3 regions of the Yersinia sp. KBS0713 genome follow, and region 1 is predicted to be linked to each of the others. Evidence: riboswitches for the same ligand, from Rfam matches in the RefSeq annotation. Region 1 holds a riboswitch; each other region holds the start of a gene.

Region 1 (3,971 bases):
GCCCAGATTAAACACATGACCCTCACCTTGCCCAAAACTGGCTAAAATAGTGCTGACTTCTTGCTCAATACGCGCAGGTGGTGCATACAAGATGGAAGGGTCCATATTGCCTTGCAGCGCGACTTTATCACCCACACGGCGACGCGCATCGGCAAGGTCAGTGGTCCAATCCAGCCCCAGCGCATCACAGCCGGTGGCAGCCATGGCTTCCAGCCACTGCCCGCCGCCTTTGGTAAACAAGGTGACCGGGACACGCCGCCCCTCGTTTTCACGAGTCAGGCCATTGACGATTTTATGCATGTAATTCAATGAGAACTCAAGATAGTCGCGGCCTGTCAACACCCCGCCCCAAGTATCAAAAACCATCACTGACTGCGCTCCGGCCCTGATTTGCGCATTGAGATACAAAATGACGCTATCGGCCAGTTTATCCAGCAACAGATGCAGTGTTTGTGGTTCGGCATACATCATTTTTTTCAGTTTGGTGAAGGCCTTGCTGCTACCGCCCTCGACCATGTAGGTCGCCAGCGTCCATGGGCTGCCGGAGAAGCCAATCAGCGGCACTTGCCCTGCCAGCTCACGACGAATAGTGCGCACCGCATTCATGACGTAGCCCAACTCCTGTTCAGGATCAGGGATCGGCAACTTTTCAACATCGGCGCGGCAGGTAATTGGCGATTTGAAGCGCGGGCCTTCGCCGGTTTCAAAATAGAGCCCTAGCCCCATGGCATCCGGGATGGTTAGAATGTCTGAAAACAGAATCGCTGCATCCAGTGGATAACGACGCAATGGCTGCATCGTCACTTCACAGGCCAGCTCCGCGTTTTTACACAGCGACATAAAATCACCGGCAATTGCGCGGGTAGCTTTGTATTCTGGCAAGTAGCGGCCCGCCTGGCGCATCATCCATACCGGTGTGATATCAACCGGTTGGCGCAATAAGGCCCGCAGATAGCGATCGTTTTTCAATTCATTCATGGTGAAGCTCCCTTAATTACCTGGCGGCCATCTTTTAGTTGGCAGCATTGTAGCATGCCAGATTCAGCTTTCCTGCTCACTGCGGCACAAGACCACCGTATCTTCAATCAACCTGCGGGCCACAGTGCCCGGCGGCGGCAGTAATGGGAGTTGGTCGTAGCGATACCAACCGGCATTGAGCAGCTCTTTCGGATCGTGGCGCAGTTCGCCGTGGTCATACTCCGCCATATAGGCCACCATGAGCGAATGTGGGAACGGCCAGGGTTGTGACGTCACGTAGCGCAGATTTTTAATGTGAATATTGCTCTCTTCCAAAACCTCACGGGACACCGCCTGCTCCAATGTTTCGCCCACTTCGACAAAACCGGCCAGCACCGTATTAATCCCACCACGATGCCGCACATGCTGCGCCAATAAGATTTCATCACCACGGCGAATGGCAACAATCACACAAGGGGCGATTTGCGGATAATAACGTTCACGGCAGTGATTACACAGGCAAGCCCATTCGGTGCGGCTGGCATGCATTTGATGGCCGCAATAGCCGCAGAAACGGTGGGAGCGATAAAACTCCGCTAATTGCACACCCCGCCCAGCCAGTTGGAACAGGCCGCGATCTACATCCAGTAATTGGCGCACTGATCCCATGTCGGTCGGCATGATCTGGCGAATAAGCCAAACCGCCTGCCCCTGCCATTCACCAATTTGTCTGGCGGTTGCGCCCTGTAGCGACCAATTGGCAGCATTGCCTTGTGGCAACTCCCCTTTTGGCAGCCATAGTTTGTTTTCATGGCTGACTACCCACCAGCCACTCTCTTTACCTGTAAGTTGTAGTTCCATATCGTTGTTGCACAACCTCGACTTCACTGGCAATCTAGAATCTGGCTTGTTACTTTTTTGTAACTCATTATTACTTCACGGAGTCGTTCATGCTCAATCGACTGGAAAGCTTGACTCAACGCGTTGGCGGCAGTAATGAATTAATTGATCAATGGCTTCATGCGCGTAAAGAACTTTTAGTTTCGTATTGCACAGTGATCGGTATTAAGCCGCGAAAAGAAAAGCATACCCCGCTTAATGAAAAAGCGCTGGAGAACTTTTGTCATAACCTGGTGGATTATCTCTCAGCTGGTCATTTTCACATCTACGACAGAATTATCAAGCAGGTAGAAGGCGAGTCCAGCCCAAGAATGGCGCTGACCACCAAAGTTTACCCTGCGTTAAAAAACAATACCCAAACTATCATGTTATTCCACGATCGTTATACCAACATCGAGATCGATGACGATGATAGCTGCACCGAGTTCCAACAGGCGTTATCCGATATCGGCGAAGCCCTCGACGCCCGTTTCCAGTTAGAAGATCAGTTAATTAAGTGGGCAGCAGAGTCCTGGCAAACCGCTCAGCCAGAAAATAGAAAAAGTCAGGCCAATTAACCAAATACATCAATAGTAAGCATAATTGTCGCAGGCAATTTGGATGCAGACAGCGCGCACACACGTAGTACGTGAGGATTTGGAGCACTGCCCAAACTCAAAGTGCGGCAAGAAAATAGCTTACGGTCGGCCCTTGTAGTTTTAATACAACCTCATATACTGAGGATTCTTGTCGGAGTGCCTAGCGTCGGCTTTTAAAAGCAGATGCAGGCTGAGACCGTTAATTCGGGATCCGCGGAACCTGATCGGGTTAGTACCCGCGAAGGGAACAAGAGTAATTTATCGCTACAGGCCCGGTCTTCCCCTTCACAGGTGTCTGCCGGTCACTGGCCAACATCGTTACTCCCGCCAAGCTCCAGACAAGCAATTTTCCCTATACACCACATTGGCTCTATAAACCACACTGGTAGGAATTTGCTATGTCTAATAATACAACGTCAGCCACCACGAAAAACCCATCACGCCCGCGCAAACAGCAGCGCGAAGAGGCCCAACAGTTTATTGATAGTTTACAGGGGGTGACTTTCCCCAACTCCCAACGCATCTACCTGCAAGGTTCACGGCCTGACATTCAGGTGCCGATGCGCGAGATCCAACTTAGCCCGACCTTGATCAGCGGCAGCAAGAGCGATCCGCGCTACGAAGATAACGAGGCCATTCCGGTTTACGACACCTCCGGCCCCTATGGTGATCCCCTCGCCAAACTAGACGTCCATGTGGGGCTGCCCAAACTGCGTGCTAGCTGGATAGCGGATCGTCAGGATACCGAGGCCCTCACCTCGGTCAGTTCAGGATTTACCCAGCAGCGTTTAGCGGACGCAGGTTTGGATCATCTGCGCTTTGAGCATCTACCGAAGCCGAAAAAAGCCATTGAGGGCAAGTGTGTCACCCAACTGCACTATGCTCGTGCAGGGATTGCCACACCAGAAATGGAGTTTATCGCCCTGCGTGAAAATATGGGGCGAGAAAGAGTTCGCGGCGAAGTCTTGCGCCACCAGCATCCTGGGCAGAATTTCGGCGCTAATTTGCCGGAGAACATCACAGCAGAATTCGTGCGCCAAGAAGTTGCCGCAGGCCGCGCCATCATCCCCGCCAATATTAATCACCCCGAAGCTGAGCCAATGATTATTGGTCGCAACTTTTTGGTCAAAGTGAACGCCAACATCGGCAATTCGGCGGTGACCTCCTCCATCGAAGAGGAGGTGGAAAAGCTGGTGTGGTCCACGCGCTGGGGAGCCGATACCGTGATGGACTTATCTACTGGCCGCTATATTCATGAAACTCGTGAATGGATTTTGCGTAACAGCCCGGTGCCGATCGGCACAGTGCCCATCTATCAGGCGCTGGAAAAAGTGAATGGCGTGGCTGAAAATCTGACCTGGGAGATGTTCCGCGACACCTTGCTGGAGCAGGCGGAGCAAGGGGTTGATTACTTTACTATCCACGCCGGTGTGTTGCTGCGCTATGTGCCGATGACCGCCAAACGCCTAACAGGTATTGTCTCTCGTGGTGGGTCTATCATGGCGAAGTGGTGCTTGTCCCATCATCAGGAGAACT
Region 2 (3,971 bases), 1.1 Mb from region 1:
CTATCTTGCGGGTTGCGCCATATCTGTCCGTGAGTGTTTCCCACCGCCAGTACCGAGTTCAGCCGCTGGCTTAGCACCACCAACCCCAAGCAGCAGCCCAGTTGGATTAGCGCCAATAGTGCGGCGCGCCCGAGATCATAATCGTAACTAAGCGCCTGATAAATCGCTAACTCGATGGTGGTAGCTTGTGGCCCGCCGCCCAGTGACAGCACGGTGGCGAAGCTGGCAAAACAGAGCATAAAAATCAGCGCGGCAGTGGGCAGAATTTGGCGGCGCAGATAGGGCCACTCGACCCAGCGGAAATGCTGCCAGCCATTCATACCCAACTGCGCGGCCAGCTGGCGCTGCTCTACGGCGATGCTCTCCAGTGATTGCAGCAATAAGCGGGTCGCCAGCGGCATATTAAAGAAGATATGCGCCAGCAAAATGCCTTGTAAACCATAGGGCGAGAAGCGGTAATCCATCCCCAGCCAGCTAAACAGCCCCGCCAGCCAGCCCTGGCGGCCATAGACCGTCAGGATACCGAACAGGGCCACCAACACCGGCAGCACCAGTGTCATGGCGCATAAACGTAGCATCAGTTGACGGCCTGGAAAGCGGCGGCGATAGAGGGCGCGGGCTAGAAAAATGGCGGGTGTCACCGACAGCAGCGCGGAGAGAAACGCCTGCCAGAAGGTAAAGCGGATCACATGCCACAGATAGCTGTCATGCCAGAGATTTTGCCACTCTGCCGCGGGTGCATGTCGCCAAATAGCGGTGAACGCCAATAAGGCGACACCGACTATCAGCGCGGCGGCAAGCAGCCCCGGCCACAACCATGGCGGGATTAGCGGCTGACGGCGGATTGCCATGCCTGAATCCATTTACCACGGTTATCGGCTACCTCTTTGGCATCAAACTGCAATGCTTTTTGCGGCACAGTTAGCGTTTCAAACCCTGCCGGAAGATCCATTTTGATCACCGGATACATCCAGTTGCCGGTGGGAATATGGTTTTGGAAGGCGGGGGTGACGATAAATTTCATAAAGCGCTGTGCCAGCTCCGGCTGTTTGCTGGACGCCACTTGACCCGCGACTTCCACTTGCAGGTAGTGGCCTTCGCTGAAATCGGCGGCGGCGTAGTTGCTTTTCTGCTCTTCAATCAGATGGTAAGCCGGCGAAGTGGTGTAGCTCAGCACCAGATCCCCTTCCCCTTTCAGGAACAGACCGTAAGCTTCGCTCCAGCCTTTGGTGACCGTGACGGTTTTTTTCGCCAGCTCTTGCCACGCCTGCGGGGCTTTATCGCCATACACTTTTTGCATCCACAGCATTAAGCCAAGGCCCGGTGTACTGGTGCGGGGATCTTGGTAGATAACCTTCCACGGCGCTTTGCTGCTGACCAACTCTTGCAGGCTCTTCGGTGGGTTTTTCAGTTTGTTTTTGTCATACACAAAGGCAAAGTAGCCGTAGTCGTAAGGGACAAAGGTTCTGTTCTGCCACGGCTCAGGCAGTGTCAGCGTGCTGGTATCCACCTGACTTGGCGCGAATAAGCCGGTTTGCTCCGCCGCCTGTACCAGATTGTTATCTAAGCCTAAAATAACATCGGCCTGGCTGTTTTTACCCTCCATCCGCAGGCGATTCAGCAGTGAAACTCCATCTTCCAGCGCCACAAATTTAAGCTGACAATCACATTCGGCTTCAAAGGCTTTTTTAATCGCCGGCCCTGGCCCCCAGTCGGCAGCAAAGGAGTCATAGGTGTAAACCGTCAGGGTGGGTTTATCGGCAGCAACAGCGGCAGCAGACAGCAAAAACAAGCAGGGAATTATACGTTTAAACACTTTGCACTCCTTAAGAATAAAGGTGGCAAAGGTATCTGAGGCGGTCAATAACGTCACTATCATGATGATAAGACGTTATTTTTCTCAAATCCCTCCGCCGGTGTTAACCGGATCAGGTTCGACGGGTTTGCTCTCAGCTAACTGGCGGTTTTACTGCCAGTTAGCACCCCGTTGAGACGGCGCTATTGTAGTGATTAATTCGGGCGGGTGAAAGGGCGTTTATACCTCAGGTGGGGTAAACCAGGCTGATTTGAAGTCAAACCAGCCGAGGGTGTTCATGCGCACGCCGCGCATACTGTGCTGCCCATATAATTCTAGCCAGTGATGGAACAGCGGGTGGAATTGATTTTGGCTGACTAATCGTTGGCTCCAGTCCGCCATCGGCAGGCTATTATTGCGCCATGATCCCACGTCGTGATGCAGCTCATCGTCGAGGCAGTGTTGCAGCAGCGGTAGCTCATACAGGGTGGCAAATAGAGAGAACTCCAGCGGCAGGTAGAAGTTGGCGCTGCCGAGCCAGATATCGCTCTGCGCGTCGCCTTGATACCAACTGACATAATCCACCGCCTGAATCACCAGCTTGACGCCATGGGCGGCCAGCAGGGTGGTCAGTGTCTGGCTGATGGCATCAAACTCGGAGTGCTCGCTGTAAAAGGTGAGCGTCAGTTCGCTCAACCCCTCCGGCTTGGGTTCCAGTGTGGTTAGCCGGTTGTGGTGCCAGCGCGGCAACATGCCGTAAGCCGGTGACCAGTAGCGCTGATAAAAGGGGTCTGCATGGCTGAGTAGGGCGACAGGGGTGAGAAGCCTACAGAGCCAGCGGCGGATCTCGGGATGACTGGTTTGGCGGGAGCGCTGATCAAACAGTAAAAAGTAGCAGCCCTCCTCCAACCGACTCTCCAGCTCATTTTTACTGGTGTCATCCGCTTGTAGTTGCACACCGGAGTAGACCAGCTCCTCGGACAGCTCCGGTAGTACCCAGATATTCACCTCATCAATCAATGCGCGGAACCCAAAATAGTTATCAAACGCCTGAATTTTCAATTGGCTACGATGATTGCGGATCACTGAATAGGGGCCAGTGCCGATAGGGTGGCGCGGGAAGTCGGGCTGACTTTCCCACTCCTGCGGCAAAATCATGGCGTGTACACTGCCCAACAGCCAGGGTAACCAGTGATCCGGGCTGTTGAGATGCACATCAATGACATAGGGGGTCGGCGAGCGCACCGCCGTGATATGCGAGAACAGCGGTTGTGGGATCAGACGGGTCAGGCTGGTGATGACATCCTCCATTGCCAGTTCACGGCCATGATGGAAATGGATGGCGGGGCGTAAATAAAAGCGCCAATGCAGTGGGCTGATGGCTTGCCAGTGGTGAGACAAATCTGGCTCGAGTTCCCCATTTTCCTCATTTATTCGCGTCAGGCCATTAAAAATCTGCCGAACCATGTGGGTTTCTGAGCGGCGCAGGGCGGTGCCCGGGAGTAGATTGGGGAGCGGGCGATAATAGAGCACGCGCAAAATATGTTTTCCCTGACGGAAACTGCGCCCCAACTGGGATAGCAGCATTTGGCGTACCGCTTTTTTATCCCCCACCAACTGCACCAGCTGATCAATATTGTCCTGCTCCAGCAACTCGTCGGCCCGCTGCTGTTGCAGTGCCAGCCCGGAGTAGAGGAAGGTCAATTGTGAGCGCTTACCACGCCCCGCTTCCGCTTGCCAACTCAGCCAGCCCTCATGCTGCATACTGCCCAGCAAGGATCGGACATGGCGACGTGAGCAGCAGAGCACCTCGGCCAGCTCCTGTAAGGTGGTTTCCGTTGGCTGACCATTAAACCGTTGCCAGAGGCGAATAAATTGCTGTTGCAAACGTGAGGCGGACATAAAAGAGGAACTCCACGGCAAATTTCATCAATTTTTCTTTCCTTATATTACCCAGATACTGGTTGCCATGGAAAGCGGGTTATCACCGCGATGCTGATGCAGTCACTGCTAATGGGGGAATAAGATGATTTTTAATGTGCAGCGCTATTCCACTCATGACGGCCCTGGCATTCGTAGTGTGGTATTCCTCAAAGGTTGCTCGCTGAGCTGCCGCTGGTGCCAAAACCCGGAGAGTCGTTCACCTAAACCTGAAGTGTTATTTGACCCGCGCCTG
Region 3 (3,971 bases), 940 kb from region 1:
TGAGCAAATCGGTGAGGACCACGTGATCCTCGGCCTGTCCGGCGGTGTTGACTCATCAGTGACCGCAATGCTATTGCATCGTGCCATTGGCAAACGCCTGACCTGTGTGTTTGTTGATAACGGCCTGTTGCGTTTGAACGAAGCGGATCAGGTGCTGGAGATGTTCGGCGATAAATTCGGCCTGAATATTGTCCATGTGGCCGCAGAAGATCGTTTCCTCTCGGCACTGGCGGGAGTGGACGAACCAGAAGCCAAACGTAAAATCATTGGTCGCGTATTTGTTGAGCTTTTCGACGAAGAAGCCTGCAAACAAGAGCAAGTTAAGTGGTTGGCGCAGGGGACTATCTATCCAGATGTGATTGAATCTGCTGCATCTGCTACCGGCAAAGCGCATGTGATTAAATCTCACCACAATGTGGGCGGCTTGCCGAAAGAGATGAAACTTGGGTTGGTAGAGCCACTGAAAGAGCTGTTTAAAGATGAAGTGCGCAAAATTGGTCTGGAGTTGGGCCTGCCATATGACATGCTGTACCGCCATCCATTCCCTGGCCCTGGTTTAGGTGTCCGCGTGCTTGGCGAAGTGAAAAAAGAGTATTGCGATTTACTGCGCCGCGCCGATGCTATCTTTATCGAAGAGCTACACAAAGCGGATCTCTACAATAAAGTCAGCCAGGCCTTTACCGTGTTCCTGCCTGTTCGTTCGGTTGGCGTGATGGGCGATGGTCGCAAATATGATTGGGTTGTTTCACTGCGTGCGGTTGAAACCATCGACTTCATGACCGCACACTGGGCGCATCTGCCATATGAGTTCCTGGGGCGCGTCTCAAATCGTATCATTAATGAAGTGAATGGTATCTCGCGCGTGGTTTACGATATCAGTGGTAAACCACCAGCAACCATTGAGTGGGAATAGCCTACTGCCTTTTGAAGAGTATTGACCACGATAGCCAAACCCTTAAACCCTCTGCCTTGGCAGGGGGTTTTCTCTTTTTGACGATGGATAAAGATTGAGGGAAGACTCAAATTTCTGACGGTATTTTTGACGGTATTACTTAGCAAGAGACACTGACATGCTCACTGATACAAAACTAAAAAATCTCAAGCCAAGAGATAAGCTTTATAAGGTTGCCGATCGTGATGGACTCTAGCCAACACTGAATATCAAAGTGGATGATGTCAAAACGCTGCGCGGGGAGTAAGGCATCAGCCCCTATTTAGTCATTTGAGGGAGCGCCTGATGCTCCCTCTCTTATTTAATTTTTTCATTATGCCAATGCATCAAAATATAGTCGCCGTCAATGCTCTTGCCGGTAGCAATCGCCACCCACCCCTGTTTTTGATAAAACGTCAGCGCCCGTTGGTTTTTTTCCAGGCATTTCAGTGAGCCATGGCGGGTAAATAGTGCATGTGCTGCCAGTAATAGTGCTTTTCCCGCCCCGAGATATTGCGCCGCAGGATCAACAAACAGATTATGCAGGAAGCTCTCCTCGATAAAAATTGAGGCAAAACCCAAGTGTTGATCACCATCGATGGCCACCAAAATGGTCTCTCCGAGAGTGGCACGGTCAAAATCTTCCAGGTGAAAACACTCGCCATCCCGCCAGCTAAAGGCGTCACGGCGTGATGCCAGATACAAAGTGCGCAGAAAGGGGCGGTCACTCTCCTGATACAGACGAATCTCAATACTCATTCTTCAGTTATCTCTCCAGTACAGCGTATTTTTGTTCTCTTGATTATTTGTTTTGCGAATGCATCGTTGACCTTCTATCACCTGCCGATGATAATAACAATTCTGACTCGGGGTGCCCGCCACAAAAGTGGTTTGGCTGAGATATACCCGTATTACCTGATCTGGATTATACCAGCGTAGGGAAGTCTCGGCACCGCAGGGTTCCGCCTTCTTGACCGCCGGTTAGGAGGAATATGTACGTTCAACCTGCCGCTTTTTCTTCAGTTGTCACTGTGAATCCCGCGCTATTCGCCCGATCGCTTACGAATGTGAGTGTTGGGATGTATTCATGAAGCGTATTAATGCACTCACCATTGCCGGAACTGACCCCAGTGGTGGCGCGGGTATTCAAGCTGACCTGAAAACCTTCTCTGCTCTGCAAGCTTACGGCACCACGGTTATCACCGCGCTGGTGGCGCAAAACACCACCGGCGTGCAGTCGCTCTATCCCATCGAACCCGCTTTTGTCGCCGCGCAACTGGATTCAGTGCTGAGTGATGTGCGCATCGATAGTGCCAAAATAGGTATGCTGGCCAATGCCGACATTATTGAGGTGGTCGCCGCGCAACTGCGCCGCTATCCAATTGCATTTGTGGTGCTGGATACCGTGATGGTGGCGAAAAGTGGTGATCCGCTGTTGGCACCGGAGGCAGTGGCGGCTCTGCGCCAGCTACTGCTGCCACAGGTAGACCTGATTACGCCGAACTTGCCGGAAGCCGCGGCGTTACTCAATTGCCAATCTGCCCGCGATGAACAAGAGATGCGTGAGCAGGGGCGGGCGCTGTTGGCGCTAGGCTGTCAGGGGGTGCTGATGAAAGGGGGTCACTTAAGTGGCGAAGATAGCCCGGACTGGCTGTTTACCGCGCAAGGGGAGCAGCGTTTTGTCACCCGCAGAGTCAGCACTCGCCATACCCACGGCACCGGTTGCACCTTATCAGCAGCACTAGCGGCGTTGCGACCACGGCACGCCAACTGGGGGGATACAGTCAATGCGGCCAAAGGCTATCTCCAGAGGGCATTGGAGCAAGCCGATACTCTTGAGGTGGGGCGGGGGGTTGGGCCGGTGCATCATTTCCATTTATGGTGGTAATCCCCTTCGTCCTTGAAACCACAGGGGTGTTAGCTGCGCTCATTTACCCGAATCACTGACTTGAGTCAGCTCATCGGGATGCTTTCGCTGGCTGCCTACCTGTGGCTCCAATGACTTTGGGGATGGCTTTTTTCCTTGAAACCACAGGGGTGTTAGCTGCGCTCATTTACCCGAATCACTGACTTGAGTCAGCTCATCGGGATGCTTTCGCTGGCTGCCTACCTGTGGCTCCAATGACTTTGGGGATGGCTTTTTTTTCCTTGAAACCACAGGGGTGTTAGCGGCGCTCGCTTACCCGAATCACTTACTGGTGTAAGCTCATCGGGATAAGCTTGCTTGCTGCCTACCTACAACGCCAATGACTTTGGGGGGATATTCTTCGTCCTTGAAAACACTGGGGTGTTAGCGGCGCTCATTTACCCGAATCACTGACTTGAGTCAGCTCATCGGGATAAGCTTGCTGGCTGCGGTTTACGGTAACAAATGGCGCTGGGTCATGGTAAACATTGCGATGGCACGTTGCAGATGATGAGCATCAAAGCGGTTAAGCAGATAACTCTCCGCGCCTTTGCGGGGGCGGATACACAGTGACAGCTTAGGCTTGCCAGCTTCATCGTTGATCAGACTAAACTGATAGCTACCAATCTCTTTCTCATTTTCGCGCCAGGAGATCTCTATGGCAGGCAGTGGGTTAGCGGCCGTGGGGTGTCTGACGGCAAAAAAGTACTCGCCAGCCCAGAAACCGGCGTAATCGCCGTCAGCTTGCAAGGGTTTGCTGCGAAAGATGGCGGCATCGGCTAACTGGCTAATCGCCTCCGGTGTTATCTGCAGTTGGGCTTGCTGCCACAGCGGGGTGTCGTTCTCCAGTTGCCAGCAGGCGGCTCCCAGATAGTCATTTAGTTCGCGCCAATCCGCATCCAACTGCTGTAGCAGCTCTTCGTCGAGGATATTGCGGTATTGCTGCATACCGCCAGGTTGCTCACCCAGTGTTTCGTAGGTGATTAACTCCATGGTGCGCGGCTTGCGGCGAAAGCTCATCCACAGCACCGCTTTCGGAATGCGGAACTCAATCGACTGAATACTTAGCCGATAGCGATCGCCTTTGTTCACCACAAAACCGTTGGCCGTGCCGCGCTTATTTTGATAGTTACG

What was found. Region 1 has a riboswitch for thiamine pyrophosphate ahead of thiC (phosphomethylpyrimidine synthase ThiC). Riboswitches for the same ligand answer to the same signal wherever they lie in the genome.
Positions count from the first base shown of each region.
Region 2: linked by a shared signal. The riboswitch ahead of thiB (thiamine ABC transporter substrate binding subunit) and the one ahead of thiC (phosphomethylpyrimidine synthase ThiC) in region 1 are both predicted to bind thiamine pyrophosphate.
Region 3: linked by a shared signal. The riboswitch ahead of thiD (bifunctional hydroxymethylpyrimidine kinase/phosphomethylpyrimidine kinase) and the one ahead of thiC (phosphomethylpyrimidine synthase ThiC) in region 1 are both predicted to bind thiamine pyrophosphate.

Region 1 is NZ_CP042173.1:310,990-314,960, reverse strand. Features, by position in the region: gene hemE (uroporphyrinogen decarboxylase) at 1-978, opposite strand, end outside; gene nudC (NAD(+) diphosphatase) at 1,042-1,818, opposite strand; gene FFE93_RS01450 (Rsd/AlgQ family anti-sigma factor) at 1,908-2,414, shown strand; TPP riboswitch at 2,578-2,699, shown strand; gene thiC (phosphomethylpyrimidine synthase ThiC) at 2,834-3,971, shown strand, end outside.
Region 2 is NZ_CP042173.1:3,731,849-3,735,819, reverse strand. Features, by position in the region: gene thiP (thiamine/thiamine pyrophosphate ABC transporter permease ThiP) at 1-851, opposite strand, end outside; gene thiB (thiamine ABC transporter substrate binding subunit) at 827-1,816, opposite strand; TPP riboswitch at 1,888-1,997, opposite strand; gene sgrR (HTH-type transcriptional regulator SgrR) at 2,036-3,697, opposite strand; gene FFE93_RS17775 (glycyl-radical enzyme activating protein) at 3,822-3,971, shown strand, end outside.
Region 3 is NZ_CP042173.1:1,247,249-1,251,219, forward strand. Features, by position in the region: gene guaA (glutamine-hydrolyzing GMP synthase) at 1-913, shown strand, start outside; gene FFE93_RS05805 (GNAT family N-acetyltransferase) at 1,250-1,690, opposite strand; TPP riboswitch at 1,789-1,890, shown strand; gene thiD (bifunctional hydroxymethylpyrimidine kinase/phosphomethylpyrimidine kinase) at 2,019-2,819, shown strand; gene FFE93_RS05815 (hypothetical protein) at 3,291-3,971, opposite strand, start outside.